3 regions of the Saccharibacillus brassicae genome follow, and region 2 is predicted to be linked to each of the others. Evidence: riboswitches for the same ligand, from Rfam matches in the RefSeq annotation. Region 2 holds a riboswitch; each other region holds the start of a gene.

Region 1 (9,631 bases), 150 kb from region 2:
TGAAGTTCACGACGTCGCGTATCGAAGAGGCGGCCGCCTGGATCGCGGCGCATCTGCCGCCCGGCACGCGGATCGGCTGTACCGGCGGGCAGGCGGAGAGGCTGCGCCGCCTGCTGCCGCAGCATGCGAACTTCGCGGACGTGCCGGAATTCGAAGCGACGGCCGAAGGCGCCGTGCGGATTCTGGAGGCAGAGAGCCGCGGTTCCGGCGGCCGGGCTTCCGGCGGCGCGGCAGGCGAAGGCGCCTCGTCCGGCGCGGCAGCGCCGGACAGCTCTGCCCCCGATAGCGGGGCCGAACGCTTCGTGCTCGTCAACGTCGGCACCGGGACGTCGTTCTATGTGATTGACGGGGCCGAGCGGCCGAGGATCGGCGGGATCGGTCTGGGCGGAGGCACGATCGTCGGTCTGACGGGCCTGCTGTGCGGGGTGCGCGATTACGCGGAAATCGCGCGGCTGGCCCCGCTGGGCGACCGGGAGGCGGTCGATCTGACGGTGGGGCAGATCTATGCCCCGGCGCAGCCGCCGATTGCCGGCGACCTGACAGCCGCGAATTTTTCGCGGCCTCTGCCGCCCGAAGGCGGCGCACGGCCGCAGGATTATGCGGCGGCGGTGATCGGCATGGTGGCGGAGATCGTCACGACGGTAGGCGTGCAGCACGCCAAGCTGCACGGAGCGCGCCGGGTCGTGTACGTCGGTTCGTCGTACGAGCACAACGCGCTGCTGCGCGAGCTGACCGTGCGGTTTACGGCGATGCTCGGCTCCGAGGCCGTCATCCCCGAGGCCGGCCCTTACAGCGGCGCGCTGGGCGCCCTGTATGCGGCGATGAGGCGGTGAACCTGACGCTTGGCCCGCTGCACGCCTGGGCAATCTGCGAGCCCTACAAGAGCGTCCAGCGGGCTTGTACGTCTCGCGGGCGAATACGCACGCGTGCCCCTGGCCGGTAGGCGTGCCGATAAGCGGGAAGCATGAGACAGCCGAATTCTAACGAATCGTCATAACGTTAAATCGGCTTTTAGAGACAATCCCGTGTTTTAACGAATTCTCATATCGCTATTTCGTGCGTAGAGGCTGCAAAAGGCGCTTTACACGCAATTAGCGTGATGACGATTCGTTAGATTTGAAAAAAGGTCCAAAACGCGCCTATAGCGTGATCAGGATTCGTTAGCCAAGCGCGGCGGCCGCGAGCATAATCCACTTTGGAAGTGGAAGTGGAAGTGGAAGTGGAAGTGGAAGTGGAAGTGGAAGTGGAAGTGGAAGTGGAAGTGGAAATTAGAAATGGAAAAGGAGGGCTCCCGATGAAGCCCGTGCAGCCCGCAGATTCGACACGTTCGTTAAATCCAACAAAACCGACAAAACCGGCACATCCATCAAATCCAGATAATCCGACGCATCTCACAAATCCGGCACAGCCGACAAACTCATCAAATCCATCACATTCGACAAATCCAACAAATCCGGCGCATCCAGATAATCCGGCACGGCCAGAACAACCAGCAAATCCGAAAAACCCGCCACAGCCACATCCAGCATATCCAGCGCGACCAGCATATCCAGCGCGACCAGCAAATCCGACAAACCCGCATCAGCCACCCGCGGCTTCCCGTCCGCAAGCCACCTCCAGCCAAGCCTTCCTCCAAGCCACTCACCAATCCGTGCTCCAAGCCTCCTCCCAATCCGTCCATAACGCTGCTAGCCAAGCCACTCACCAATCCGCGCTCCAACCCCCCGCCAGCCAAGCAGCCTTCCAAGCCACCCGCCAATCCGCGCTCCAAGCCTCCGCCCTCCAAGAGGCCCATCATGCGGCCGCAAGCATACGCGAGGCGCTGGGAGCCTGCGTGACCGGCCTCTACCTGCACGGTTCGCTGGCGATCGGCGGCTTCAATCCGGCGTCGAGCGATATCGATCTGCTGGTCGTCGTGCGAGAACGGCCGGAGTCGGAGCGGCTGTATGCGCTGACGCGCAGTACGCTGGAGACGCACGCCCGTTTTCCGGCCGGCCGCGACCTGGAATTCAGCGTCGTGGAAGAGGATGTTCTCCGTCAATTCAGGCATCCGGCGCCGTGCGTCTATCATTATTCCGGGGCGCACCGCGAACGGTACGCTTCCGATCCGCACTATTTGTGCGCGGACTACGCGGATGACGATCTGGCCGCGCAGGTCACCGTCGCCTACGAGCGCGGCGTCGCTTTGTACGGTCCGCCGCTGCGCGATTCGTATCCGCCGGTGCCCAAGCATGCTTATCTGGAGTCGGTCTGGAGCGACGTGCGCGGCGCCGAAGCGGAGATTACGGACAATCCGGTCTATCTGACGCTTAATTTGTGCCGGGTGCTGATGTTCCTGAAGACCGGGACGGTCGCTTCGAAAAAAGAAGGCGGAGAATGGGCAGCTTCGGCGCTCCCGGAATGGACGGACGTGGTGCGGCCCGCGCTTGAGGATTACGCAGGAGACATCCGAAGTGCCCCGGCGGTGTCGGAAGCCCGGCTGACGGCTTTTGCGCAGGACATGCTGCGGGCGATCGCCGAGCAGGCGGCTTTTCATGGCGTTTCCCTGCGGGGAGGGCTATAATAAGAGGCTGAAGAGACTCGACCGACGAGGCTCCACCAATGAGACCAAATCAACGAAACGGCAGGGGAAGCAGCATGAGCATCGCTTTTTTTGACTCGGGGATCGGAGGGCTGACCGTGATGCGCGAAGCGGCCCGCAGCCTTCCGAACGAGGACTTTATTTTTTTCGCGGATACGCTGCATGTCCCTTACGGGCCGAAGACCAAAGAACAGGTGACGGAATACGTCTGCGAAGCGGCGGAGCGCATTTTGGGCCAAAGCGTCAAAGCACTCGTCATCGCGTGCAATACGGCGACCAGCGTAGCGGCGACCGAGCTGCGGCGCACCTACGACGTGCCCGTGATCGGGATGGAACCGGCGGTCAAGCCGGCCGTCGAGATGAACGGGGCGAGCGGGCGGCGCGTGCTGGTGCTGGCGACCGAACTGACGCTCAGCCAGGCCAAATACCGGGATCTGGTGTCGCGCGTGGACGATCTGGGGATCGTCGATTCGCTGCCGATGCCGGAACTCGTGGAATACTGCGAAGCGCTGAAGTTTGATCCGGCCGAGCTCGGTCCTTACTTTTTGCGCAAATTCGACCGGTTCGACCTAAGCCGCTACGGCACGCTGGTGCTCGGCTGCACGCATTACCCGTATTATGCGGAGCTGCTGGAACAGATTCTGCCGCCGCATATCCGGGTCATCGACGGAAGCGCCGGCACGGTGCGGAGAGTGGCGCGCGTTCTCGAAGAGCGCGGGCTGGCCGGCGGCGGAAGCGGGCGCGTGCGGTTCATGAACTCCGCGGACGATCCGGCCTATCAGGCCAAGCTTGAGCGCGCGTGGGCAATTTTGAACGGCGTAATGCTTTGAGATTTGAATAGGAAAAGAACCCGAAAGAATCAATAAAAAGCTCCCGCCGCGTACGGTCGGAGCCTTCACGGAAGCTGCGCGGACTTGCGATCCGCCTTTCCGATCTTCGAAGCCTGCGACTCGTCTCAGGCTTTTTTCTCGCGCCCGCGCAGGGCAAATCCCGCTCCGAACGAACGTCCCGCAAGGCCGGGCAGGATGCACAAAACGACTTCGTTTCCGCATATGAAAACGGTAACAAAATCCGCTTTTCGACCTAAACGGCCCATCAAGCTCCGGCAAAGTGCCGCAGGCTGCTTTTTCAGCCGCATTTTCAGAGCTAAATCGAGCAAACGGGAGGTTTTCCGCGAAAAGGAAAGATCCGGCTTCGTGGGAGATTCCAATGTCAGCTTTTAACGCCCAAACCCGCAAAAAACGCTCAGGTTCATCCTTTACACGAGGTGTCAGAAGGGGTTAAGATACGGTTCATAAAAGCAGCATATCACCGCGCGAGGCGCGGGAAAATTGCCGCTTCTTCCCGGACTTTCGAAGCTTGGCACATCGAACGTTCCGGCATGCCGCCCACTTTTCGGAAAGGATGATGAGATTCGTCACTCGAACACGAAGACCCAGATTAGACTGCTGAATTTTTCGATAAAAACGGGGGAACCGATCGAGACGCCGCGCAGGCGCTCATGGGGTGAAGCCTGACGCTCTCCGGTACGCCGGATCTGCGGCAGGCGGGGCGACTCTTGCGTCCCAATCCGTCAGCTAACCTCGTAAGCAGAGCAGGAGAGGTGACCTTTTTCGCATCTTTCGAAAACCAGGCCATTCTCACACGTCACACCGGAGCCACATCAGCAGAGGAGGAAAAAGCATGTCGGATGCCATGATCATCATGGCCATTCTGGTCCTTACGGCCGTATCCGCGGGATACATTCTCTGGACCGACCGTACGGTTCAAGCCAAAGAGCAGCGCCGTTAAGCGCGAGCTTGTCAGGGCCGTACGTCCCCATACCGTCAAATGAACCGAAGCCGCGCCGCGGGAGATCCAGCCGCCGCGCGGCTTCTTAATGTCCGCTTGCAGGGATCGCCCATTCTTTTCCGCATCCGGTCTGCCCTTGGTCGATTGTCAAATACCGAGAACTATGGTAGACTAAAAATGCTGTTTTCCATTTTAGAAACTCTGATTCAATCGATACAGGATACGCGGCTTACGCTTAGGAGGTTAAACGACATGGAAATCTTTCTGAAGGTAGTTCTCTTGATCTTTGCTGTCGGTGTGATCACGGTCGTACTGCTGCAAAAAGGCAAAAGCGCAGGCTTGGCCGGCGCAATTTCCGGCGGTGCGGAGCATCTGTTCGGCAAAAGCAAAGCTCGCGGCATGGACTTGGTGCTTGAGCGCACGACCGTCGTACTGGGTGCCGGATTCGTAATCATGGCGTTGTTGACTACGGCTCTGACCAACTAACCCGGCGATCGGGGCGGTTGGACTGCCCGGGAAGCCTTCGTTGATCCTTGGATTCAAGGGAGACGAGGGCTTTTTTTTGTATATATTCAAATAAATGCGTACGAAAAAGCAAGCAAGGATTAAGCATGCGCCAGCGCGGGTACTTTTAACGTATAATAGAGAATGTAGAAGAAAAAATCGAGCATTCGCGATCTGCAGCCGATCGGGCGGTCTGTAGGCAGCCGGAGCCATTTTGAGGTGATAACCATGATAACGGAAGATATGCTGCTGGGCTTTATGCGCGAGAGCGCCTACAAGCCGATGACGCACCAGGAACTGGAGCAACATTTCGGCATCGACGATGCGGAACAGTTTCGGGAGTTTATGAACATGCTCAACGGACTTGAAGAAGAAGGCAAGATCGTACTGACGCGTACCCAGTGCTATGGCGTACCGGAACGTATGGATTTGCTGCGCGGACGTTTGCAAACGCATGCCAAGGGCTTCGGTTTCCTGATTCCCGAGGATCGCGAACACGCGGACGTATACATTAACGCGAACGACATGCTGAGCGCGATGAACGGCGATACGGTGCTGATTCGCATCGCGTCGCGCCGTTCTTCGAACGGACGCATGGAAGGCGAAGTGGTGCGGGTCGTCAAGCGCGCCGTGACGCAGATCGTCGGCACGTACCAGGACGAGGAATCGTTCGGCTTCGTGCTTCCGGACGACAAGCGCATCACGCGCGACATCTTTATCCCGGCCGGACGGTCCGGAAGCGCGCTGAACGGCCAGAAGGTCGTCGTGAGCATTATCGCCTACCCGGAAGGCCGCGCGGCGGCCCAGGGCGAAGTTATCGAAGTGCTGGGCTATAACAGCGACCCGGGCGTCGACATCCTGTCGATCATCCGCAAGCACCAGCTGCCGGAGTCTTTCCCGGACGAAGTGCTCGAAGAAGCGGAGCAGGCGCCGGAGACGATCTCCGACGAAGAGATCAACAGCCAGGGCCGGCGCGACCTGCGCGGCAAGCAGATCGTCACGATCGACGGCGAAGACGCCAAAGACCTGGACGACGCGGTCAACGTGGAACGCCTTGAGAACGGCAACTACGTACTCGGCGTGCATATCGCGGACGTCGGCTATTATGTCAAAGAAAACTCCCAGCTCGATCAGGAAGCGTATAACCGGGGCAGCAGCGTGTATTTGGTGGACCGGGTCATTCCGATGCTGCCGCCGCGCCTGTCCAACGGCATCTGCAGTCTGAATCCGCGCGTGGACCGTCTGACGCTGTCGTGCGAGATGGAATTCGACGCGTCGATGAAGCTGGTTCGCTACGATATTTTCAAAAGCGTGATCAAGACGGTCGAGCGCATGACGTACAAAAACGTGCGCCGCATGCTCGAAGAAGAAGATCCGGAACTGCAGGAGCGCTACGGCTATCTGGCCGACACGTTCCGCACGATGCAGGAGCTGGCGCTCAAGCTGAACGGACGCCGCATGAAGCGCGGCGCGGTCGATTTCGACTTCGAAGAAGCCAAAGTGCTGCTCGACGACCAGGGCAAAGCGATCGACATCGTGACGCGCGAGCGCTCGATTGCCGAACGTATCATCGAAGAGTTCATGCTGGCGGCGAACGAGACGGTGGCGGAGCATTTCAGCAAAGCCAAAGTTCCGTTCCTGTACCGCATCCACGAAGACCCGGATCAGGAGCGTCTGGAATTGTTCGCGGCCTTCGCCGCCAATCTGGGCTATCAGGTCAAAGGCACGCGCGGAGGCACCATCCAGCCGAGCGAGCTGCAATCGCTGCTGGAAGAAGTGCAGGATACGCCGGAGCAAAAAGCGATCAGCACGCTGCTGCTGCGCTCGATGAAGCAGGCGAAATACGATTCGGCCAATCTCGGCCACTTCGGCCTGGCGGCCGAATATTATACGCACTTTACGTCGCCGATCCGCCGCTATCCCGATTTGGTCATCCACCGGGTGATCGGGGAAGTGCTGGACCACGGCGGCAAGCTGTCGCAGTCGCGCGAGGAATACCTCAATATCCGCATGCCGGACATCGCGCAGCAGTCGTCGATTCGCGAGCGCGTGGCGGTCGATGCGGAGCGCGATACGGCCCAGCTCAAAAAAGCCGAGTACATGCTGGACAAAGTCGGCGAGACGTTCGAAGGCGTGATCGGCAGCGTAACGAGCTTCGGTCTGTTCGTGGAGCTTGAGAACACGATCGAAGGCCTGATCCATATCAGCAACCTGACCGACGATTATTACCACTACGACGAGTCCCGCCTGACGCTGGTCGGCGAGCGCACGTCGCGCATCTTCCGCATCGGCGACCTGGTCGAGATCCGCGTGTCCAAGGTCAGCATGGAAGAGCATACGATCGATTTCGAGCTGGTGGATATGAAAAAGAGCGCGTTCCGCGGCGGCCGTGGAGGCCGCGGCGACGGTGCGCCGAGCGGCGCGCCAAGAGGCGGACGCGGCGACAAGACCGGCAAAGAAAAGTTCGGCAAAGATAAAGGCAAAGGCAAGAAAAAAGGCAAAAAGCAGGGCGATGTCTTCCGTCCGAACGGAGCGGCAGCTTCCGCTCCGGCGGCGGGCACCGCACCTGCGGCGGCCGGCAGCGGCACGGCGGAAGCCGGCGCTCCGACCAAAAGCAAGCGTACCCGCAAGCGCAAAGGCAAAGGCGGCGGTGCCGCCCTGCCTGAAGGCACGACGGTGATCGCGCCTGCGGCGCAAGTACCGGGTGCGGGCGACGAAGCCGGCGCTCCGGGCGGCGGCAAGCGCAGACGCAAAGGCGGCGGCGTGCCGGAAGCAACCGGCAGCGGCGAAGCCGGCGCAGGCGCACAGCCACGCCAAGGCAAAGGCGGCCAGGATGGCGGCTGGACCTTCGGCGGCGTGCCGACCGGAGACGGCGGTACGGGCGCAGGCGCGGGTCAGGGCGCTCCGAGAGGCGAAGCCGGTTCCGAGCCGCGCAAGCCTGCGCGCACAGGCGGCATTCAGATCGAAGCCGGCCAGGGCGGCGCAGATGCGTACAACGGCTCGCCGGGCGAAGCCGGCGAGCGGGGCAGTCGTCCGCCGGCTTCGGGCGGACGCGGCGGTGCCCGTCCGGGCCGCCCTGACGGCTCGAACGGCGCAGCGGGCAGTTCCGCGGGCGCAGCGAGCGGGGCAGGCGCGCCGGAAGGCGCGCGCGAACCGGGCAAAGGCAAATTTGCCTTCGGTTCCGGCACGGGCGGCTACGGCGGCGAGACGGCTACGTTCTCGCGCAACGGCAACGAACGGCCGAACAAAGGCGGCCGTTCCGGCGGCGGAGGCCGTCCGGGTTCGACAGGCGGCAGCCGTCCGCCGCGCAAAGACAAGTAAAAAGGTTCGGAGCGGCGGCTAGGCCGCATGGAAGGTCATACAGCGGCGGCGGCTCGAGGATCGATCCGCCGCCGCTGTTGAAGCCCGAGAGCATGTCTTCGGCTGGGCAACCGCGGTTCCGGCCGCTAACGGATTGCATATCCGTTAGCGGCCTTTTTGCGGCATGAACCGGCGAGCCAAACGATCTCTCGACCCGTTAACGTATCTTCCTCGATCGCCCGCCGCTCCTTTTCTTGCCTTTTCCAAAGACGGCTTGTTACAATTCAATATAGAAGCGTTAAATAAAGAAGCAGAGGAGGTGCAAGACATGCCTAAAAATACGGAGCAGGGCAAAGTGCTCGCGCAGAACAAAAAAGCGTCCCACGATTATTTCATCGAGGATACGTACGAAGCGGGACTCGTGCTCACCGGCACGGAGATCAAATCGCTGCGCAAAGCCAAAGCGAATATCGGCGACGCGTTCGCGACGATCCGCGGCGGCGAAGCGTTCGTCCACAACATGCACATCAGCCCGTTCGAGCAGGGCAACCGCAACAACCCGGAAGATCCGACGCGCACGCGCAAGCTGCTGCTGCACAAAGTGCAGATCCGCAAGCTGATCGGCCAGGCCAAGCAGGAAGGCTACACGATCGTGCCGCTCAAAGTCTACGTGCGCAACGGCTACGCCAAGCTGCTGATCGGCCTCGGCCGAGGCAAGAAGCAGCACGACAAGCGCGACACGGCCGCCAAGCGCGACGCGCAGCGGGACATCCAGCGGGCGCTCAAATCCCGTCAGCGTTAAGCGGTACAGTCGGGCGTTCGACGGTCTGCCAAAGCCGGTGAGGCTGCGCGGCGAACGCGAGATCAGCCGAAAAGCGGCCGAAACGGCATTTTCCGGTTTTACGGTCGAGCGAGCAGGGTAATCTACCTTTACACCACGAAATGTGGTATAATCAAAGTCTGTGGGAAGTGCTTGCACTCCCGCGAACGGTTCTTTCTTTTATGGAGGGAAAGACACCGTGCGAACTTAAGGAACATACGGCTCGTGCCGGAACCTAGCGGTTCCAAGAACACGGCCCTTTAATCCGGAAGTTCCCTTTTATGAAAAATGCGCGCCGGCTTCGATCTTCGAAGGGCGACCTTTTTCCGACCAGGGGGCGTTTATGGATTCGACGGGGGTAGTTCGGGCATGGGTAGCGGGTAGTGGGGACGCGTCCGCTTTATCAACGCTAAAGCCTATTAAATGGCAAACAACAAACCAACTACGCTTTCGCAGCCTAAGAAACTGTGATGCGTGCTCTCGCCCGGCATCGCCTATGTGCCGGGATGAGGGCCCAACCCAATTAGTAGGCTACGCCGTCTAGTCTCCGCCTGGGGGTAGACGGAAGAAGACAATCAGGCTGACCCAACGCAGAGCCGGTTACGGGGCGCTGCTCGGGTGACATCAAAACTGTG
Region 2 (9,631 bases):
CCAGGTGCATATGCACGCCGCGGCTCACGCCGAAGCGCTGGCGCAGCAGACGGGCTGCCCGCACCGCCAGGTTCTTGTCGTCCAGCGGAATGTAGCCCGATTGGCTGGACAGCGAGATCCGGCTGCTGCCGGGATCGCTCAGCGTCAGCCGATCCGCCAGGTCGACCATCGTCATGATCATTTCCACTTCGTGAAATCCGTCGTTTCTTTTATGTAAAACGTCCAGCATCAGATTGATCTTCGCCGGCGCTTTTTCGTAAATATACACGCTCTCCACCGCCCCTGCATTCTGACCGGAATTCCGGCTTCCCTCTCGAATTGAACTTTAGCTATTATATGCAAAATCGGACACGAAGTCTATTGACCGAAAATGCCGCCGCCGTCTCCAAGACGAACAAAGGCGGTTTTCGCATAAGCGAAAACCGCCTTTCTAAAACCCGGGCGAATCAGACGCTGGCGTAAGCGATCGGCGTAGCCGAATCGTCTTTCATCAGAGAAAGTTCAACCGTCTCGGTCAGAACATCTGCATAACTATAAGAAACGCGGCCCGAAGCGTGTTCGGCTTCTTCTTCAAGCATAACCGTAAATACCGCCGGATAAGTTCCTTCAAGGATTCCGGTTTGCTCAACCGTCTTGCGTCTGCCTCCATTTGCGCGAAGCATGATACGGTGTCCTACGTGAGCGTCGAGACTGCGTTTGATATCCGATAGCGTTTGGTGTGCCATTCTTCTCAACCACCTCTCTCAATACACTCAATTGTAACATTTTGAGAGAAGTATGTCAAGCTAAATTAATCATTATATCAGGATCATTTCTACCTTGTCAACGGGGTATTTTTAGCCATTTATGACTCCCATTTCGCCTTCGTCAACGCAGTCCTTCCCGAAGGAAAATCCCGCTTAACCGGGCATATTCTTCGATCGAGACCGTCTCCGCACGCCGGGTCGGCGCGATCTCGGCTTCCTGCAGCAGCTGCTCCATCCGCTCGCGGCCTTCTCCGGGGAAGTAGCGGGCGCGCAAATTGTTGGCGATCGTTTTGCGGCGCTGCGTAAACGAAGCTTGCACGAGCGTGAAGAAATGCTCCTCGTCTTCCAGCTCCACGGGAGGCTTCTCGCGCACCTTGAGCCGGATCACGGCGGATTCGACGTTAGGCTGCGGAATGAACACCGTGCGCGGCACGATGCAGACCAGTTCCGGCTCGCTGTAATACTGCACGGCAATGCTGAGGCTGCCGTATTCCTTGCCTCCCGGCGAAGCGGACATCCGCTCGGCAACTTCTTTCTGGATCATGACGACGATATTTTCGAGCGGCAGCTTTTCTTCGAGCAGCTTCATGAGGATCGGGGTCGTCACGTAATACGGCAGGTTGGCAACAACGCTGACTTTCTCGCTGCGCACAAACGATTCCTCGAACAGCGCCTTCAGGTCCACTTTGAGCACGTCCGCCTGGCGGATCGTCACGTTGCCGTACGGACCCAGCACGTCCTGGAGAATCGGGATGAGCCTGCGGTCGATCTCGACGGCCGTCACTTCCCCCGCGTTCAGGGCAAGCTTCTCCGTCAGCGCGCCGATGCCGGGTCCGATCTCGAGCGCTCCCTTGGTCGCGTCCAGATCGGCCGCGCCCACGATTTTGGCGAGAATATTTTGATCGATCAGAAAGTTCTGACCGAGACTTTTTTTGAATGAAAACCGGTGCTTATCGATAATTTCCTTGGTCCGCTTCGGCGAAGCGATGCCTTCTCTTTCGTTCATGAACTCACGATCCTTCGTTTTCGATTTGGGACAGCGCGTCCACGAACTCCTGGCGGGAGATCTGGAACATGCGCAGCCGATTATGGAATTGCTTGCCGTTGCAGTAGCCGATGCCGAGCAGGTTGCCCATCGCCATGCGCCTTGCCGCCGCGTTCGGGTGCACGATCAGTCCGGTCTCGATCAGGTCCTGCCAGTCGATCTGGCTCTCCCCGCCCGGCATCTCCGTATGCACCCGCTCCAGCGCGCGGCGAATCGCTTCCGGCGAAGCGTTCTCGACGCCGATATCGCCTTTGCGCGTGGCATCGGCTTCGGGAATAAAAGCGTGCTTGCAGCCGGGCACTTTCTGTGCCACGATTTTGCGTATCCGTTCTCCCGCAAAATCCGGATCGGTCAAAATGATTACGCCCCGCCGCTCCATCGCCAGCTTGACGCGGCGAATTACCGCCGCCCCGATCGCCGACCCTCCGGTCTCGATCGTGTCCGCGTCGACCGCCCGCTTGATCGCGACCGTATCGTCGCGTCCTTCCACGACAATCATTTCTCTGATCATGTGTCCGCTCCTTTGGCTCTCATAACAAAAAGAAGAGGAGAACCTCCTCTTCTTCGGTTTCGTTTCCTATACGGTTGATTATAGCATCCGGCGGCCGTCAGCGTAAACGCCCGCTTCGGAAACGAACTTCGTTACGGCTTGTTCGGTCCGATCACGTAAATCGTCAGACCGGATTTGCGGCCAAAGTTCAGCGCCGCTCCGAGGCTGTCGTAGTACATGTCGATCTTCTTGCCTTTGATCGCGCTGCCTGTGTCTTCCGCTTTGCGGTATCCGTATCCTTCGATATAGACCCACCATCCGAGCGGAATTACGTTCGGATCGACAGCGATCGTACGGCCTTCGGCCACGGTCGTGCCCGTTGCGGTGCGCGTTCCGATACCCGGTTGTTCCGAAGAATAAGCGGTAGCGGCCACGCCGGTCAGCACGGTTTTATATTCGAATCCTTTGGCGGACGAGGAAGACTTGGCGGAGGCCGCTTTGGCCGACGGTTTGGCGGCGGCTGCCGGCGCAAACGTCTTCTCGACGACCGGCTCTTTCGTGCCGACGGCGATGATCTCGTCCTGCTTTTCGGTTTTGACTTTTTTGTCGACGACGTACTTGGTTACGAATTCTCCGTCTTGATACACCTTTTCGACCTTGTGGACCACGACGCCTTCGACGCCGGCCTGGACCGTTTTGGTTTTGCCTTTCAGCAGCGAGGAGTCTTCTTTTTCAATCGTCTTGTACGGTACTTTGACTTCCTGATCGGCCGTGAACTTGTTGATGCGGTACACGGACACGTCGGCGTTCTCCGTCAATGGAGCCGTAGCGCCCGGATACACTTTGTCGTGTTCGCCCAGCTCGATGTCCATCGCGGACAGCGCGCCTTCAACCGTTCTTTCGGTCGTCAGGGTCTTTTGCGATTCTCCGCCTACCGTCAGGTTGATCGGAATGGCGGTCGTAATCGCGATCTTGCTGTCCGCTTCGACGGCGGCGCTCAGCGGTACGGAGATCTTGTCGTGCGCGCTGAACGGGATTTCCCATCCTTCAAGCGCCGCGGCTACCGTTTTCTCGGCGGTATAGGCCTGCTTGCTTTTGCCGTCGACGGATACCGTGACCGGCACGGCCGTGGTGATGTTCACCGCTCCGCCGTTTTGGACGGGGGAGCTGACCGGTACCGAGATTTTATCGAATTGGCCGAGCTCGACGTCCCAGCTTGCGAGCGCCGCGGCTACCGTTTTCTCGGTCGTGAAGCGCTTCTCGCTTTTCTCGTCGATCGTCAAGGTGACGGGTACGGCTGTCGTGATCGCGATGCGATCGCCGTCCTGAACCGAAGCGCCGAGCGCCATCGATACGTCATCTTGAGGCTTCAGGCTGAGCGAATGCTCGTCCAGCAGTTCCTGAAGGCTGCCTTTATGCGTGCTTACCGCTTGTTCTTTTCCGTCTACGATCAGCACAATATGCTTCTCGGCCTGTGCATACAGTCCGAGCAGTACCATCGTCACGACTGCGACGACGAATAGTGCGACACCCAAAATTTGAAGCCCGTTCTGGCGTTTCCAACGCCAAGCGTAAGTCATGCTGGATGATCGTGAACCATGGGTGTCTTCTTTGGTGAAAATTCCCACTCTTCCGTCCTCCTCCATAGCCCCGCCGTCAAGTGCATACATAGAAAAATTGACGCGACTACTTGCTATTTTTTCGTAGAAACGGGCAGCGCAAAAAGCGTGCTTCCCGTATGTTCCTCCCGATTCCGATCGGAGAACACGTCTCTACGTTCATCCCGGTCTAAAAGTTCAGCCTTGAATCCCACCCTTATGTACGCTGTTCCCTCCGGCAGAACTGCCATAAAACAAAAGAAGCCTGTGGAAAGAGCGGCTTAAGAAAACTTAAGAGGACTCTTCCGCGGGCTTCCCTCTTATAAAATCGACAAGTTGACGATCTGAGGAAAACATAAGGCGCGTGGCTGCCTCTCTCTTATTGTGCGCTTACGAGGTTAGCTGTCGGGTTCGGACGAAGAGAGTCGTCCTATGTCGGTTCTTCCGCTCATGGCGAGAAGACCTCCAATTCACCCCGTAGACCCAGTTGAAAAGGAATCGACCACGGGCTGCTTTCGCCGAACGGTGAGTTCGGAAATCATAATCGGCAGACCGCTTCGGGTTCCCCCGTTCTTCGTCATTCCTGACGAAGATTCAGCGAGACGGTACATGAATTTGTCGGATTAACCGAACATACGGCCGGATTAATCACTGACAAGATAATAGCTTTTTTCACACTTGTTTGTAAAGCTGCTCGTTTTGACGTATTTCAGAGTAAAAGGTTAAAAATTTGTAATCTTCTGCCCTTTTTTGGACCTAAGAGATTAATATCTCGTAAATACTCTTCTTTTCACCGCATTTGCTCTCTTTAAGAACCGATACCAAAAAGTTTATTCGCATTTTTCATTGTCTGTTCGGCAATTTCTTCCAGAGAAATTCCTTTTAGCTGGGCGGCTGTCTCGGCGACGAGGCGAACATAAGCGGTCTCGTTGCGCTTTCCGCGGTACGGATGCGGCGTCAAATACGGCGCATCCGTCTCGATCAGCAGCCGGTCCATCGGCGTCTTCTCAAGCACCTCTTTGGGCTGCTTGGCGTTCTTGAAAGTGACCGGTCCGCCGAACGAGAGATGGAAGCCCAGGTCGAGGCAGATTTTGGCCGTTTCCCAGCTGCCGGAGAACGCATGCATGATGCCGCCGACTTCCGAAGCGTTCTCTTCCTTGAGGATTCGGATCGTGTCTTCGTGGGCTTCGCGGTTGTGGATCACGATCGGCAGCTTGACCCGTTTCGCCAGCGCGATCTGCTCCCGCAGCACCCGATGCTGAACGTCTTTGGGCGATTTGTCCCAGTGGTAATCGAGCCCGATCTCGCCGATCGCCACCACTTTCTCGTGAGCACAGAGCGATTCGATCCATTCCAGGTCGCCTTCCTGCATATCGATCGCATCGACGGGATGCCAGCCGATCGCCGCATAGACGAACGGGTACTTGTCGGCCAGCGCAAGCGTCGTCGGAATAGTCTCGCGGTTGAAGCCGATATTGACCATCCGGGTCACGCCCGCTTCGACGGCCCGGGCCATCGCTTCGTCCCGGTCCGCTTCGAATTCGGGCGCGTCCATATGAGTATGAGTATCAAATAACATAATGATCTCTCCTTTTCATAAAAATAGGCTGCCGAGACGCGGCCGCCTAATGTTTTTCACGAATTTACGACTGTTTTTCAAAACGGGAAAAGTTCGCGGATTTCGGATCGTTTTCGGCAAAAAAGTGCTTAGTCCGGCGAAATCGGGAAAATCGACGCGATTTTTGACGGCAGCTTCGAGATGACTTCGGCGAGTTTGTGGTGGGGGTAATACAAATGGTTTTTGCCCCGCTGCAGCCCGCTGATCGATCTAATAATATCGGAAACTTCGGAAATTTCTCTCAGTTTATCCTGCTTGCCGAGCAAAAGGATCTGGCTGCCCCGATTGGAATCGTTCGGCCGGAATACGTCGTACGGCAGGTCGGTCGGAAAGTCAATTTCGAAATCGTATTCCGGATGCAGGCCGACCTCGGCGAAGCTGCTCCGAATCTCTTCGATCGTCTCGTTGTCGATGTAATCGACCTCTACATATTTATACAGCCTGCGATGCAGGAATCGGCAGCAGAGCTCGCTCAGTATAGGATCGGGCTCCTCGCTCCACTGCATAAACGTCGTCTGGATCAGCGACTCGTCGAGCTTCAGATACTGCTTGACGGTCAGATCGTCTTCGAAGAGAGAAGGCAGCGGCTGCGGCAAGAATCCGAACGCGTAACCTTCCCGGTACAGCTCTCCCGCCCGGCGGAAAATCTGGCGCAGAATGATCTCCGAGCTGCGCGTCACCGGATGGAAATAGACCTGCCAATACATCTGGTAGCGCGCCATCAGGTAGTCTTCCACGGCGTGCATACCGGACTCCTTCACCACGATTCTTCCATTATAGGGACGCAGCATGCGCAGGATGCGATCGATATCGATCGTTCCGTAATTGACCCCCGTGAAATAGGCGTCGCGCAGCAGGTAATCCATCCGGTCCGCATCGAGCGGGCTCGTGATCAGGTTGACGACGATCTTCTTCTCGTAGTCTTTGCGAATGACCGAGGCGACGCGCTCCGGCAGATCCGGCGACGCTTCGCGCAGCACCCGGTTGACGTCGGTATCGCCGAGAATGATTTTGCAGGTCCAATCTTCGTGGTCCATATGGAAAGCTTCTTCGATCGAATGGGAAAAAGGTCCGTGTCCCAGGTCGTGCAGCAGGGCGGCGCACATCGCGACCAGATTTTCTTCGACCGGCCAATCCGGATAATTGTTGCGTTCGAATTGGGAAATGATACGCCGGGTAATCTCGTAGACGCCGAGCGAATGCGAGAAGCGGCTGTGCTCGGCTCCGTGGAAGGTCAGATACGTCGTCCCCAGCTGCCGGATTCGGCGCAGCCGCTGGAATTCAGGCGTGTTGATCAGCGACCAGATCGTTCGATCCTGCACGTGCACGTAATTGTGAACCGGATCTTTGAATACTTTCTCTTCCCGCAGCGGCTTGATGTCGTTCGGCATTTTTTCACTCCTTCGAATCAGAATGGAAAATATAGTTCCAATGTCGCATTTTGTCGTCGTATTGATGTTCAGGTCTGCTGCAAAATATCCGTAGAAATCGATGATTTATTTATTTTTTAGTCGATTTTTAGACAATTTTCTATTGAATTTGATTTTTTATCAAATTTTAAGGAAATATTCAGCGTTCTCGGGTTGACTGTTCTGGGAAACATTGTTATTATGAGGATCATAAAAGCTAGAACAATGTCGAAAAATGACATTGGATGGACGCATAAGCCCAGCACTCCTTCAAAAGACGGAATGATTCGCTGTTTGCGCAACCTTCCGCTATCCTTTTAAACTTATACTTCTTGGGAGGCAATATATCATGATGAAATCGACTGGCATTGTAAGAAAAGTAGACGAACTGGGACGGGTCGTCATCCCGATCGAACTGCGCCGCACCCTCGGAATCGGCGAGAAGGACGCGCTGGAAATTTACGTCGACGGCGAACGCATTATGCTCAAAAAATACGAACCGGCCTGCATTTTCTGCGGCAACGCCGACAACGTGACTTATTTCAGAGGCAAGATCGTGTGCTACGACTGCGTTTCCGAAATTCCTGCTCCAGTTACGAAATAAAAAGTCTCGATCCACTTTTTATCCCATCCCCATCAATTCTAACTTCTTTTGCTTCTCCTTGCACGTTTACGCCTCCGAACCGCCGATCTTCGGCTCCCGGAGGCGTTTTTTCATGGACTTTTCCACTTTTGCAATTTTCGCAGGCGTTGTTCTAACCCAGCAAAGCGTTATAGACGTCCCGCTTGGACAGTCCCCGATCCGCGGCCACTTTTTTCATGGCGTCTTTGCGATTGAGGTTCTCCTGCGCTTCGTAATGGGCCACATGCTCTTCGAGCTCCAACTCCTGCCACCAGGCGTCTTTGCGTTCCTGGGCTTCCTGCGCGCTTTCTCCTTCGACCCCAATGCAGTATTCGCCGAGCGGCGAATGATCCTTCATATGCTGCAGCAGTTCGTCCAGCGTGCCGCGTGCCACTTCTTCATGGCGCTTGGTCAGCTCGCGCGCCAGTACCGCTCGTCTCGGTCCCCACGCTTCCAGCATCGCTTCGACCGCCTTGATCACCCGATGCGGCGATTCGTAGAACAGCAGCGTGCCTTCCAGACGTCCCAGCGCATCCAGCGCTTCGCGCCGGTCTTTGTTGTCGCGGGGCAGGAACCCGGCAAATGTGAAACGTTCCGTGGACAAGCCCGACACGATCAGCGCCGACAGCGCAGCGTTCGCCCCGGGGATCGGAACGATGGCAATTCCGGCTTCGATCGCCAGTCTGACCAGGTCCGAGCCGGGGTCGGAAACGGCCGGCAGACCGGCGTCGCTGACGAGGGCCAGATTTTTTCCTTCTATTATATACCGAATTAATTCGGGGCCGCTTGCGGCCTTGTTATGCTCGTGGTAGCTGAACAATTTCTGGGGCACGATCTCGAAGTGGGTCAACAGCTTGCGCGTCTGCCGCGTGTCTTCCGCCGCGATCAGCTCGCACTCTTTGAGCGTGCGGATCGCGCGGTATGTCATGTCTTCCAGATTGCCGATCGGCGTCGCGACCAGATACAGCGTACCCGCTCCGCTTCCTCCGGGTTCGAAGCTTTTTTGAACCTGCATGTCAGACCTCCTTCTGCCCTCCGTAGTAGATGTCCATAATCTCGTCGCCGTACACGCCCTCTTCGTTATACACGATCAGGGGCGGCAGGATGCGCATCTCCGGCTTGCCGTCGCGCAGCCCTTCGACAAGCACCATATTCGCTTCCATGCCCGCGCGCGGATGCACGAAGCGCACCCGTTTGGGCTCGATCTTGTACTGGCGCATCAGCGTCAGAATATCCGCCAGCCGATGCGGCCGATGGACCATCGACACTTTGCCGCCCTGCTTCACGAGTCGGCCGCAGGCCTGCACCACGTCTTCCAGCGTGCAGTGAATCTCGTGCCGGGCGATCGCTTCGTGCAGATTGGCTTTGATATCGCTGCCCGTCAGCGCCGTATACGGCGGATTAACCGTGACCGCGTCGTACATGCCGTGTCCCGCGGTCTGATGGAACGTCTTGAGGTCGGCCTTATGAATGGCGATCCGCTCCTGCAGGCCGTTCATCGCCACGCTGCGCTCCGCCATATCGGCCAGACGTTCCTGAATTTCCACGCCTTCGATCTGCGCTTTCGTCCGGGTGGACAGCAGCAGCGGAATGACGCCGTTGCCCGTGCACAGATCGAGCACGCGCCCGCGCGCCGGCACCGAAGCGAATCGCCCCAGCAGCACGGCATCCATCGAGAAGCTGAATACGTCCGGGCTCTGGATAATATGCAAATTTTGCGTCAGCAGGTCGTCGACCCGTTCGCCTTCGCGCAGCGGAATATCGTCGTAACTTTTTTCCATCTTTCCAACGCTCCTCTTTCAAAAAAAAGCCGCCGGCAAAAAACGCCGCGGCTCTCAGACTGATTCCGGATCATTTATTCAAAAAAGACAGGCAGAACAAGCAGTCGCCTTCCGTACGCAAATGACCGTAGTACACGTTGCAGATATGGAATCCTTCGTGGTACAGGCGGGCCAGATTGTCGTAGCCTTCTCCGACCGTGTCGCTGACGTCCTCGCTTTTCTTTTTCGGTTCGCTGAGGACGTTGAACGGTTGGGAACGGGCACCGGAGTTCGCTTCTCCCTGGGCTTCCCTTTTCAAAATTTTCCGCAGACGTTCGTTTTC
Region 3 (9,631 bases), 1.0 Mb from region 2:
CCGCGCCCATCGGCGTATTGCCGCTGGCCGTCAGCATCGGCGGGTAGAAGTCGTCCGGCGTGCCGAAATCGGACGTCGCCTGCACCGGGCCGAAGCTGACCACGGCCAGCTCCACCCGCTTGACCGACATGCTGTCGGTCATCAATTCTTCCTTGAACGAAGACAGTCCGCGGTTCAGCTCTTCGATCGGCTGTCCGCTCATCGAATACGAAGTATCCAACAGCAAAATGCAGGGACATCTAGGCTCCGGGTTTTCCGCGAATTCCGCGGCAAACGGTATCTGGTCGAATTCAAACATCTCAAGCAGCCCCTTCATCTGTAATCGCGGCGAAGATCCGCCGCTCCTTCTATTCTTGCAGCGCCTTGTTCTTGCAGCGCCCTAGTCCTGCAGCGCCGCCAGCAGCTCGCCGAGTTCCTGCGCGCCGAGCTCCCGCCGCTGCCCTGTCTCCAGGCCATCCAGCCGCACGTTCATGATCCGCTCGCGCCGCAGCTCCAGCACCCGAAAGCCGAGTTCTTTGCACATGCGGCGAATCTGCCGGTTCAATCCCTGCGTCAGCACGATGCCGAACGTCGATTCCCCGATCCGGTAAGTCCGGCAGGGCAGCGTCACCGTGTCCATGATCGGCACGCCGCCGGCCATCCGAAGCAAAAATTCGTCGGTCACCGGCTTGTCCACCGTCACGACGTATTCTTTTTCATGACCGTGTTCCGCGCGCATCATTCGATTCACGATGCCTCCGTCGTTGGTCAGCAGGATCAGGCCTTCGGAATCTTTGTCGAGCCGGCCTATCGGAAAGATCCGTACCGGGTAGTCCATATAATCGGCGATGTTCCCGGCCACGCCCGGAGCATGGGTGCATACGATGCCCCGCGGCTTGTTGAGAGCGAGGTACACCGGCTCCGCCTTGGGCGGAATAGGCAGCCCGTCGATCGTCACCGTATCGCCGGGAAGCACGTCGGCGCCGGCGGCGCACGCTTCCCCGTTGATCGCGATACGCCCGGCGGCGATCAACCGGTCCGTCTCCCGCCGCGAGCAGTAACCGCTCTCGCTCACGTATTTGTTGATGCGCATGCTCGTCCAACTTTCGTCTTCTCTATTGTAATAACCGGAAGCCGGCTGTTTGACTTCATTATAGATCCAAACAAAAACGTCTCCCGACCCGAAAGCGAAACCCAATGCCGTCGGAGGAGACGTTCGTCGATCAGGACGTCAAGGCTTCGGCAAGCGAAACCTGCGTCCTATGGATATACGCGTCGGAACGCTTCTTCGACCTGGGGCAGGATATCGTCCCAGCTTGCGTCCGGCAGTTTGCTGACCGTCACGAAGTCGCGCATGCCGAAAATGTTGTCCACGCCGTCGATTTCGACGAGCGCCGCAGCCAGCGGATGCTCGCTCGGCTCTCCCGCTTTGACCGACGTGCTTTTGGGACCTTCGAACAGAACGGAATCCGCTCCGACCCGAACCGAATTGGGATTAGGCGTTTGTTGAACATGAATTTGAACCGTGATAGTCCTCACCTCTTTCGTAAATTTGTCCGCCGGAAAGCGGACGAATTGGCTCTATTGTAACATATGGCCGCCCTGCGGCGCCGACTCTTTCGAAGCGGCCGGGCCTCAAGCGCGGTTTTGCAGTTCTTTCCACACTTTTTTGTTGCTGTATTCGCGCTTGGAACTGATATCCTCGCCGAACCAATCGGGTGGGGAGAACGCCTGCGCGTCTTCGAGCGACCCGAATTCGACTTCGGCCACCGTCAGGTCGAGCTGTTCGTACCGGTCCAGTTCGACCGTGAATCCGTTCCATTCCCCGGTCGTCCGGGTCTTCGTCAGCGGCACCGCTCCCGAAGCCCGGAACAGCTGGTCGTAGATGCTCTCGGTAATGGAGTATTCGATCTCTTCGCGGCTCATGCCGTTGCCCTGCTTGAACGTGTGCGTATATTCAACCTCGCCCGTATCGGCGTCGACCAGTCTGCGCACGCGCACCTCCTGCTGCTCGTCCAGCGCCAGGTAAGTCTGCTCGATCGTCTGCTGCGAGCGGCGCTGGAACGATCCGGCGGCGATCAGTTCTTCCGGCGTGCGATCCAACAAAAATTTGCGTTCGATTTCCGTTGCCATGCGGCTTCCTCCTCGTATGCCCGTATTTTCTTCTATAAGTATACCCCGAAAGATCGGGCCCCCGAAAGCCAAGAAGGCGATTTAACGGCAAACGCAAAAAAGCGCGTAGGCTACGCGCTTGAATAGAACAGTAAGCAGGCAAGCGTTCTCATAAAAAAACTTCACATGAACCGTCATGCGTTTTTGTAGCGTTCGTATTCGTTCAACCATTCGTCCAGCTTCTGCGACTGCACCAGCACCCGCTGATCGAGGAAACCGTATTCGTCGGCCAACTGATGGAGAATTCGACGCTGCCTTTCCATCTCATCTTGAATATCTTTGTTGTTCATCTCCAGGCCCTCCCGCTCGAGTCCTCTATACCATAAATCGGTAAAACAGCACCAATCCAAGAGATAAAATCCCAACATTTTAAATAATTTTTTTTGCGCACAGCTATTGCCGAATACGACGAAACTGCCGAAAAAGAAATATCAAACGCTGTTCGTTCGGGCTTTGCGAAACCTTCCGTACCGCCAATTGTAACAAATACGTGCGTTTTTCCCAGCAATAATTACAAATTTGTCACTTGTGTTTCGTTTTCAGCCTGTTATAATCATGCGATGTCGATAAGTTTTTTATGTTTTAAAGGAGCGTTTGACAAACCGATAGTCAGTAAGGTAGAGTATCAATAGTTACAAAATATTAATAAATGCCGAATTTCTTAACGCAAGAAAACGGGGGAACCATTTCGGGTGAATTATTCTTGTTTCAGAGGGAGTATAGGGAAATTCCTACCACCGAGCCCTTAGCTAACTCCGTAGGCATCAGGGGGAAAAATTTTTGAAGAAGCTTGTCATTTCCGTATTGGGAGCAGCCATTTTGTTTACGTCGGGGGCCACAAGTACATATGCCGCCAGCTCCGCACCACTTAACGCCGCAGTAAGTCAAGTCTCGGGCACGCCTTACAAATACGGCGGCACGACGACCTCAGGTTTCGATTGTTCCGGATTCACCCGATATATTTTCAAAAAGTTCGGCGTTTCGCTGGCCCGTACGGCTGCAAGCCAGGCTCAGCAGGGCACGACCGTATCCAAGTCCAATCTCCGCGTAGGGGATCTCGTCTTCTTCAACACGACGGGACGCGGAATTTCGCACGTCGGCTTCTACGTAGGCAACGGCAAGTTTGCCAATTCTTCGAGCAGCAAAGGCGTCAGCATCGCAAGCCTGTCCAATTCGTATTGGGGCAAACGCTACGTGACCGCCAAGCGCGTGACAAGCGACTGGTCTTACGGTCAAATGGTCCAGAGCTGATTTTCTCCGCACGTCTTCGTCTTCATCAACTCTCTCACATTCATCACACCCATATTCGCTTCAATCAACATCTTCCATTAACCCGTTCCTTCCGGCGCACGAGCCGGGGAACGGGTTTTATCGTCTCCGGGGACCGTTCCTTTTAATCAGATACTACATAGACGGACAGTCCGCCGGTTTGGTTGCATTTTCCGCGAACTTTTTTTGAACTTTTTTTCGATTTTGCCCTAACGGGCTTTTTTTGCTATAGTGAACCCATCTTTCCAAATGGGGTGACGAGGAGAATGTTCTGCCGCATCGTTCGAAGTAGCTAAGGATCGGGCCGGATCAAAACGCGTACCGGCTATCAAGGGGGCTCTCTGCCTTCTGATCGCATCCCTTGGTTTTACCACGATGATGCTGGACGGAACCTTCTCTTTTTGCTGCGTCCGCAGCGACTCATTCCCTTTTTGGAAGGCGGTTTTTGGTGTGTTAAAAAATAGCGTGTCCCTGTTCAAAAAACAAATCGTGCTGTACGTGCTGCTCGGCTTCGCCCTGCAGTTCGCTTCGGCTTACGGCATTCATACGTTTCAACGGCTGATCGACCGGATCTCGCTCTCCTCCGGCCTCGGCCAGTTAGGCAGCCTGCTGCTGCTCTACGGCGTGCTGCTCGGCGCGTGCGCCCTGCTGAACTACGCGGCGGAGTACCCGCAGACCCAGCTGCCGCGCGGCCTCACCGAGAAACTCAAGCTGCTGGCGCTCACCCGCCTCTCGAACATGGATTACCGCGCCTATCGCGATCTGGGCACGGGCGAGCTGATCCAGAGCATCGAGAACGGAGCGCAGGCCGGAGCGGGCATCGTGTACGGCTTTTACCTGCGCATCCTGCACGAACTGCTGCCGACGCTGCTGTTCAGCCTCCTGTTCATCGGCTTCTACAGCCCCGGCATCATGCTCGTCATCGCGGCCGGTTACGCGGTCGTGTTCTTGTTGACCCGCCTGCTGCTGCGCTTCCTGTATTCCATCAAGGCTTCGCTGCTGGCGAGCCAGGAGAACCTGTCCCGGTATTCGGTGCGCGGCTTCATGGAACTGGTCGTATTTCGCCTGAACCGCCGCTATCCGGACGAGATCCGCAAGCTGAACGGCATTACCGACGACATCGTGCGCAAAAACGTGCAGATCCGCATGGTCCACGAATCTTTTTTCGCCTTGTTCGAGCTTCTGATCATCGGCGTCAAAATCGTCGTGCTGGCGCTCGGCATCCGGCAGATCGCCGCCGGCGAGTCGACGATCGGAACGGTGCTGGCGCTGCTGCTGCTGATCGACAAAGTGTATTCGCCGATCGCCATTTTCAACGTGATCTACGTCAATTACCGGCTCGACCGATTGGCTTACGACCGCTTCGAACGGTCGCTTGATGCGCCGGAAGACCGCAATCTGAACCGCGGGCGGCAGGTGGAGACGCTGCGGGGAAGCATTCGATTCGAACACGTATCGTTTCGCTACGACGCGGACCGTCCCGCCCTGCTGCGCGGCGTCTCGTTCTCCCTGCCCGCCGGCTCGTCGACCGCGATCGTCGGGCTCAGCGGCAGCGGCAAATCGACTCTGGTCAAGCTGCTGCTCGGCCTGCTCAAAAAAGAATCGGGACGGCTGACGATCGACGGCTTCGACATCGACGAACTGTGCCTGGACAGCCTGTACGCGCGCACCTCGTATATTTCGCAGGATGCCCCGATCTTCGACGATACGCTGCGCGGCAATCTGGCGTTCGACGCACCGGCCGACGAAGCCGAGCTGCTGCGCGCGCTCGACGACGTCAGGCTCGGCGACAAGCTGCGCAGCCTGCCGGAAGGTCTCGACACGCCTGTCGGCGAGCGCGGCATGAAGCTGTCCGGCGGCGAGAAGCAGCGCCTCGCGTTCGCCCGCGTGCTGTTCCAGCGGCGGGACCTCGTCGTGTTCGACGAGCCGGTCTCGGCGCTCGACAACATCACGGAGCGCCGCATCATGGAGACGGTGCTGGACCGCTTCCGCGGCCGCACTTTGATCATCGTCGCCCATCGTCTGCACGCGATCCGCAGCGTCGACCGCATCTTGCTTATGCGCGGCGGCGAACTGGTCGATCAGGGCCGCTTCGAGGATCTGCTTGCGCGCAGCGCCTATTTCCGGGAGCTGTGGAGCAAGGACGGAGACGTCCAGGCGCACGGTTGAGCGGTCGGGAGACGGCTTTGTAAGGCGTAGGGTTTATGGATTACGGCTTATGCAAAAAAAAGCGGTTCCTGCTCGTTGGATACGAGCGGGGACCGCTTTTTGGTGCGGGGTTGGCGGGTTTTTGAGGTTACGCCGGTTAGTCGCCGACTTCGAACAAATCGCCGAATTCGATATTTCGTTTGGGGTTGTCCCGAATGATCCATCGTTTAAAAGACGTGAACGGAGAAGTTTTCTGCAACCCGTATCCGATCTTCCGTCTCAAGCTTCGCATCTCTTCTTCGTCTCCGTGCTTTTTGGCTTCCAGGTATCTGCGCAGCTGCTGCTGGAATTGATAAATCTCGGCATCGAGTTTTGACGTTAGATTCTCCGCTTCTTTCGTCTTCATCGGAGTCGTCCCGTTGTACACCGCATCGAGCAGTTCCGCAGTCTGCTTGGTTCTGTCGTCCATTCTGTTGGCCACGACCTCGACTTCGGACATCGGAAAAGAATCCAGCTTAAGCTTGATGCTGTCTTCCACCTCGTCGGTTTTGCACGTACAATCCAGAATGTCGCCGTATTTCGCCAATTTGATATTGTTGCAATGCGGGCAAGCCAGAAACAGATTGTTCCAATCGAACTTGAGATCCGCGTCTCCGCGATGCGGAATCCGGTGCTCGATATTGATCGACGCCAGTTCGTCCTGCTCGCAGAGATAACATTTGTTTTTGAAATCGTCCACCAATCGATCCAGTACGTCCTGTTGATTATAGCTCCCGGAAACTTTTCGTTTTTCGGAAGCAAGCGAAGCCGGAGCCGGCTGTGATTTTTCGAAAAAGATCAAAGCTGCTCACTCTCCCGCTCCAGTTCCAACCGATCGAACTTGATTTTGACTTCCGGAGCCATATTGTAAGGGATGCTGTCCAGATACATTCGAAGCTGATCCAACGCGACTTCCTCCTGAACGTTCAGATTGCTTTTTTCCGACAAGGCGATATACTCGTTCATTTTCTCTTTGATTTCCTCGGAATACTGTTCCGCCCCGAAATATTTTTCCACGATGCTCTCATACGAATACGCGGAAAAGTCCTGCATCACCGTCCGGTTCTCCAGATCGCAAATGACAGTATCGCCGATTGAATTCAGAACGAACGGCGAGTGCGTCGTCACGATAAATTGAAGCTTGGGGAAAAGCGTCGTCAAAAACGGCAGTATCTTTTTTTGCAGGCTGACGTGCAGATGGGTCTCGATCTCGTCGATCAGAACGACGCCTTGCAGATCGTAGGAGCTGACCTCGTTTTTCTCCATGCGCATAATAAGTTCGGACACGATCTCCAAGTACGCGGTATGACCGGCGGAAAGCGCCGTGAAATCGAAAGGTTCTCGCTTGCCTTCAAGCCTCAGCACGAAATTGAGATTGCGGGAATTGAATTCCAACTTCAGCTTTGGGTCTTCGAACAGCTCGCGCAGCTGCTCCTGCAGCCTGTCGAACCAGCCTTGGATTCGATCGGCCTCTGCCTGATCTCCGCCCGTCATCGAAAAGGCCTGCTGCGTTTTCAGATATACCAGATATTGAAGAAAAGTATCGGCTACTCTTTCGCTGGGCGCATAGGCGTCTTTGAAGTGAATTTTGGCAATCGCATCGGGCACTTTCATGGACAGTTGGCGGTTCGCTCCGAAAAAGGCGAGAATAAAGCGGCCGGATTGCGCTTCGGCGACAAGGTGCTGAATTGAAGAAAAGCGAAGCTCCAGCTTGGCGTATTTCTCAAGACTATCCTTGGTGTATTGGATGCTTTCTTCGAACAAATTTATTTGACGTTCATTTTCTATTCCGTCAAAATGCGGACTCCTCAAAAGGGATTTTCGCTTAACTTGTTCAAGTTCTTGCTCAAGCTTTTCTTTCGTAGACTGCCATCTCATCAAGTTTAGAAATTCCCCCGAGTGAATCCCTTCCAGCTGCCACTTGATCCCTTCGAGCACCGAAGTTTTCCCGCTGCCGTTCTTGCCTGTAATCAGCAGATGTGTCCGCTTCTCTTTGGGCAAAGCAATAAGCAGGTTCTCGATATGCCGCACTTTTTTGATCTTGATCTCGGTAACAAAATACTCCATCGTCGCACCCCGTCAAAAAATTATAGTCTTCCCGCCTGCCCATTCAGCCCAACCAACGCTTCTTCCGCCCGCTTCAGGCTGTCGCGGGTCCATTCCGGCACGTCGGGGCGGCGCAGCGCTTCTTCCGTCGTCAGCCATACAAGCTCCGCCACCTCGTCCGGGCTGGCTGCAAAAGCCTCCCCGCTTTCCCAGAAGCAGGCAAAGACCACGTTCACTACCGGCGCGCCGCGATCCGTCACAAAAGACGTGCTGTGCGCATATCTCATGTCCCGTGCGACCGAGACGCCGACTTCCTCCGCAATTTCGCGCCGCAGCGTCAATTCGAGAATCGACGACTCCGCTCCTTGCGTCTCCACTTTGCCGCCCACGAGCGCAAGCGTGCCTGCCGCATGTTCTTCCGCCGCTCCCCGTCGGATCAGCAGCCAGCGCCCGTCTTTGCGAATTGCGCCTTCCACGTTCACGATGAACATATTCGCCGTCCTCCTTTTGTGCATCCGGCTTTGCCGTAATATCCTGCTCTCATTATAAAGGAACAAGGGACCCATAAAAAAGCTTTCGGTCTGCGCGAAAAAAACCTCCGGCGTCCTAAGCGGAAGGCGAGGGTTGCCGGGCAAAGCAGCGCGGCAGCGCAAAGCGGCGTGACAGCGCCGGGCTTGTCTCTGTATAACGCTGTAACGAATCGTAGTCACGCTATTTGCCCTCAAGACCGCTTTTATCGAAACTTAACGAATCGTAATCACGCTATTTGCCGCAAATCGCTTTAAAATGACCGTTTAGCGCTTAATAGGGATGTGACGATTCGTTAGATTGCAAAAGCAGCGAAAAATCGGCACATAGCGATCTGAGGATTCGTTAGCGCTCAATTCATGCGTTTAACTCATGCGTTTAACTCATGCATTCCATTCATGCATTCAGCTGGCCCCCTGCAGTCCCTTAGCCCCGCTGTCCCACTATTTCATCATCTCGCTAGCTCACTCTTCCGCTGTTTCTTCCCCTCGCAAAACAACCCGCACACGCCAAACAAACCCGGCTCTCCATCTGGAGAACCGGGTTTGTTGGAATGGCTAACCTGTCGCCGTCATGCGCCGACAGGTCCGAGCCCGATCAGATCTTGAACTTCTCCACGATGCCGGACAGCGAATCGGCCATTTCCTTGAGCTGGAACGAAGTGCTCTCCATCTCGTTCATCGACGCCGATTGCTGTTCGCTCATGGCGGAGACTTCCTCGGTCAGCGCGGCCATCTCTTCGGTCACGCGTGTGATCTCGTGGATCGAGCGGTCCACGCTCTGCGAACCGGCCGACATCTCTTCGACGGTGCCGGCGACTTCCACGATCTGGCCGCTGAGCGAATTGACGCGCTCGACGATCGCTTCGAAGGCGCTGCCCGCGTCGCTGAGCGACGCGACGCCGTGCTCGACGCTGCCGGAACTGGCTTCGACCAGTTCGACGATCGTGCGAATGCCGCTCGTCATCGCCGTGATGATGCGGCTGATCTCCTGCGTCGAGCGGGACGACTGATCCGCGAGCTTGCGGATCTCGGACGCGACGACGCTGAAGCCGAGCCCGTGCTCGCCGGCGCGCGCCGCTTCGATCGCGGCGTTAAGCGCGAGCAGGTTGGTCTGGCTGGATGTCTCGGAGATGTAGCCCGTGATCGACAGCACTTCGCTCGACCGTTCCGCCAGCTCCGAGACGCTGCCGCGGATGCTCATGAACGCGTCGGCCACGCCTTGTACCTGCACGACGCTTGCCTGGATGCGGCGTTCGCCTTCGGCGGCTACGCCTCGCGTCTCTTTGGCGAGCTCCGCCACGTCGGAAGCGGCTCCCGCCACCTGCTCAAGGCCGGAAGTCGTCTGCTTCATCACCGCGGAAATGTCTTCCGTCTGCGACACCTGCCGCTCCGAACCTTCCGCCACGCGCTGGATCGACGTCGTCACTTCCTTCACGGAACGGGAATTC

What was found. A riboswitch is a leader RNA that binds a small molecule or an ion and turns the genes downstream of it on or off. The one in region 2 is predicted to bind cyclic di-AMP.
Region 1: it holds a riboswitch for cyclic di-AMP, as region 2 does, so the genes downstream of both, secG (preprotein translocase subunit SecG) here and FFV09_RS10755 (ubiquitin-like domain-containing protein) in region 2, are expected to answer to the same signal.
Region 3: it holds a riboswitch for cyclic di-AMP, as region 2 does, so the genes downstream of both, FFV09_RS14975 (C40 family peptidase) here and FFV09_RS10755 (ubiquitin-like domain-containing protein) in region 2, are expected to answer to the same signal.

What each region holds. Positions count from the first base shown of each region.
Region 1 is NZ_CP041217.1:2,722,754-2,732,384, forward strand. It holds gene FFV09_RS11440 (acetate and sugar kinases/Hsc70/actin family protein) at 1-833, shown strand, start outside; gene FFV09_RS23740 (hypothetical protein) at 1,392-1,589, opposite strand; gene FFV09_RS24485 (aminoglycoside adenylyltransferase domain-containing protein) at 1,835-2,563, shown strand; gene murI (glutamate racemase) at 2,638-3,411, shown strand; cyclic di-AMP (ydaO/yuaA leader) riboswitch at 4,018-4,189, shown strand; gene secG (preprotein translocase subunit SecG) at 4,625-4,858, shown strand; gene rnr (ribonuclease R) at 5,105-8,197, shown strand; gene smpB (SsrA-binding protein SmpB) at 8,505-8,978, shown strand; RNA gene ssrA (transfer-messenger RNA) at 9,330-9,631, shown strand, end outside.
Region 2 is NZ_CP041217.1:2,568,508-2,578,138, reverse strand. It holds gene ispE (4-(cytidine 5'-diphospho)-2-C-methyl-D-erythritol kinase) at 1-268, opposite strand, end outside; gene FFV09_RS10770 (Veg family protein) at 447-725, opposite strand; gene rsmA (16S rRNA (adenine(1518)-N(6)/adenine(1519)-N(6))-dimethyltransferase RsmA) at 868-1,752, opposite strand; gene rnmV (ribonuclease M5) at 1,757-2,302, opposite strand; gene FFV09_RS10755 (ubiquitin-like domain-containing protein) at 2,434-3,861, opposite strand; cyclic di-AMP (ydaO/yuaA leader) riboswitch at 4,251-4,489, opposite strand; gene FFV09_RS10750 (TatD family hydrolase) at 4,688-5,458, opposite strand; gene FFV09_RS10745 (HD domain-containing protein) at 5,587-6,888, opposite strand; gene FFV09_RS10740 (AbrB/MazE/SpoVT family DNA-binding domain-containing protein) at 7,256-7,510, shown strand; gene rsmI (16S rRNA (cytidine(1402)-2'-O)-methyltransferase) at 7,662-8,543, opposite strand; gene FFV09_RS10730 (tRNA1(Val) (adenine(37)-N6)-methyltransferase) at 8,545-9,309, opposite strand; gene yabA (DNA replication initiation control protein YabA) at 9,380-9,631, opposite strand, start outside.
Region 3 is NZ_CP041217.1:3,605,379-3,615,009, reverse strand. It holds gene FFV09_RS15000 (vWA domain-containing protein) at 1-298, opposite strand, end outside; gene FFV09_RS14995 (pseudouridine synthase) at 380-1,072, opposite strand; gene FFV09_RS14990 (NifU N-terminal domain-containing protein) at 1,240-1,518, opposite strand; gene FFV09_RS14985 (CYTH domain-containing protein) at 1,615-2,112, opposite strand; gene FFV09_RS14980 (aspartyl-phosphate phosphatase Spo0E family protein) at 2,286-2,441, opposite strand; cyclic di-AMP (ydaO/yuaA leader) riboswitch at 2,792-2,930, shown strand; gene FFV09_RS14975 (C40 family peptidase) at 2,932-3,402, shown strand; gene FFV09_RS14970 (ABC transporter ATP-binding protein) at 3,871-5,589, shown strand; gene FFV09_RS14965 (HNH endonuclease) at 5,726-6,307, opposite strand; gene FFV09_RS14960 (AAA family ATPase) at 6,406-7,674, opposite strand; gene FFV09_RS14955 (NUDIX domain-containing protein) at 7,695-8,144, opposite strand; gene FFV09_RS14950 (methyl-accepting chemotaxis protein) at 8,779-9,631, opposite strand, start outside.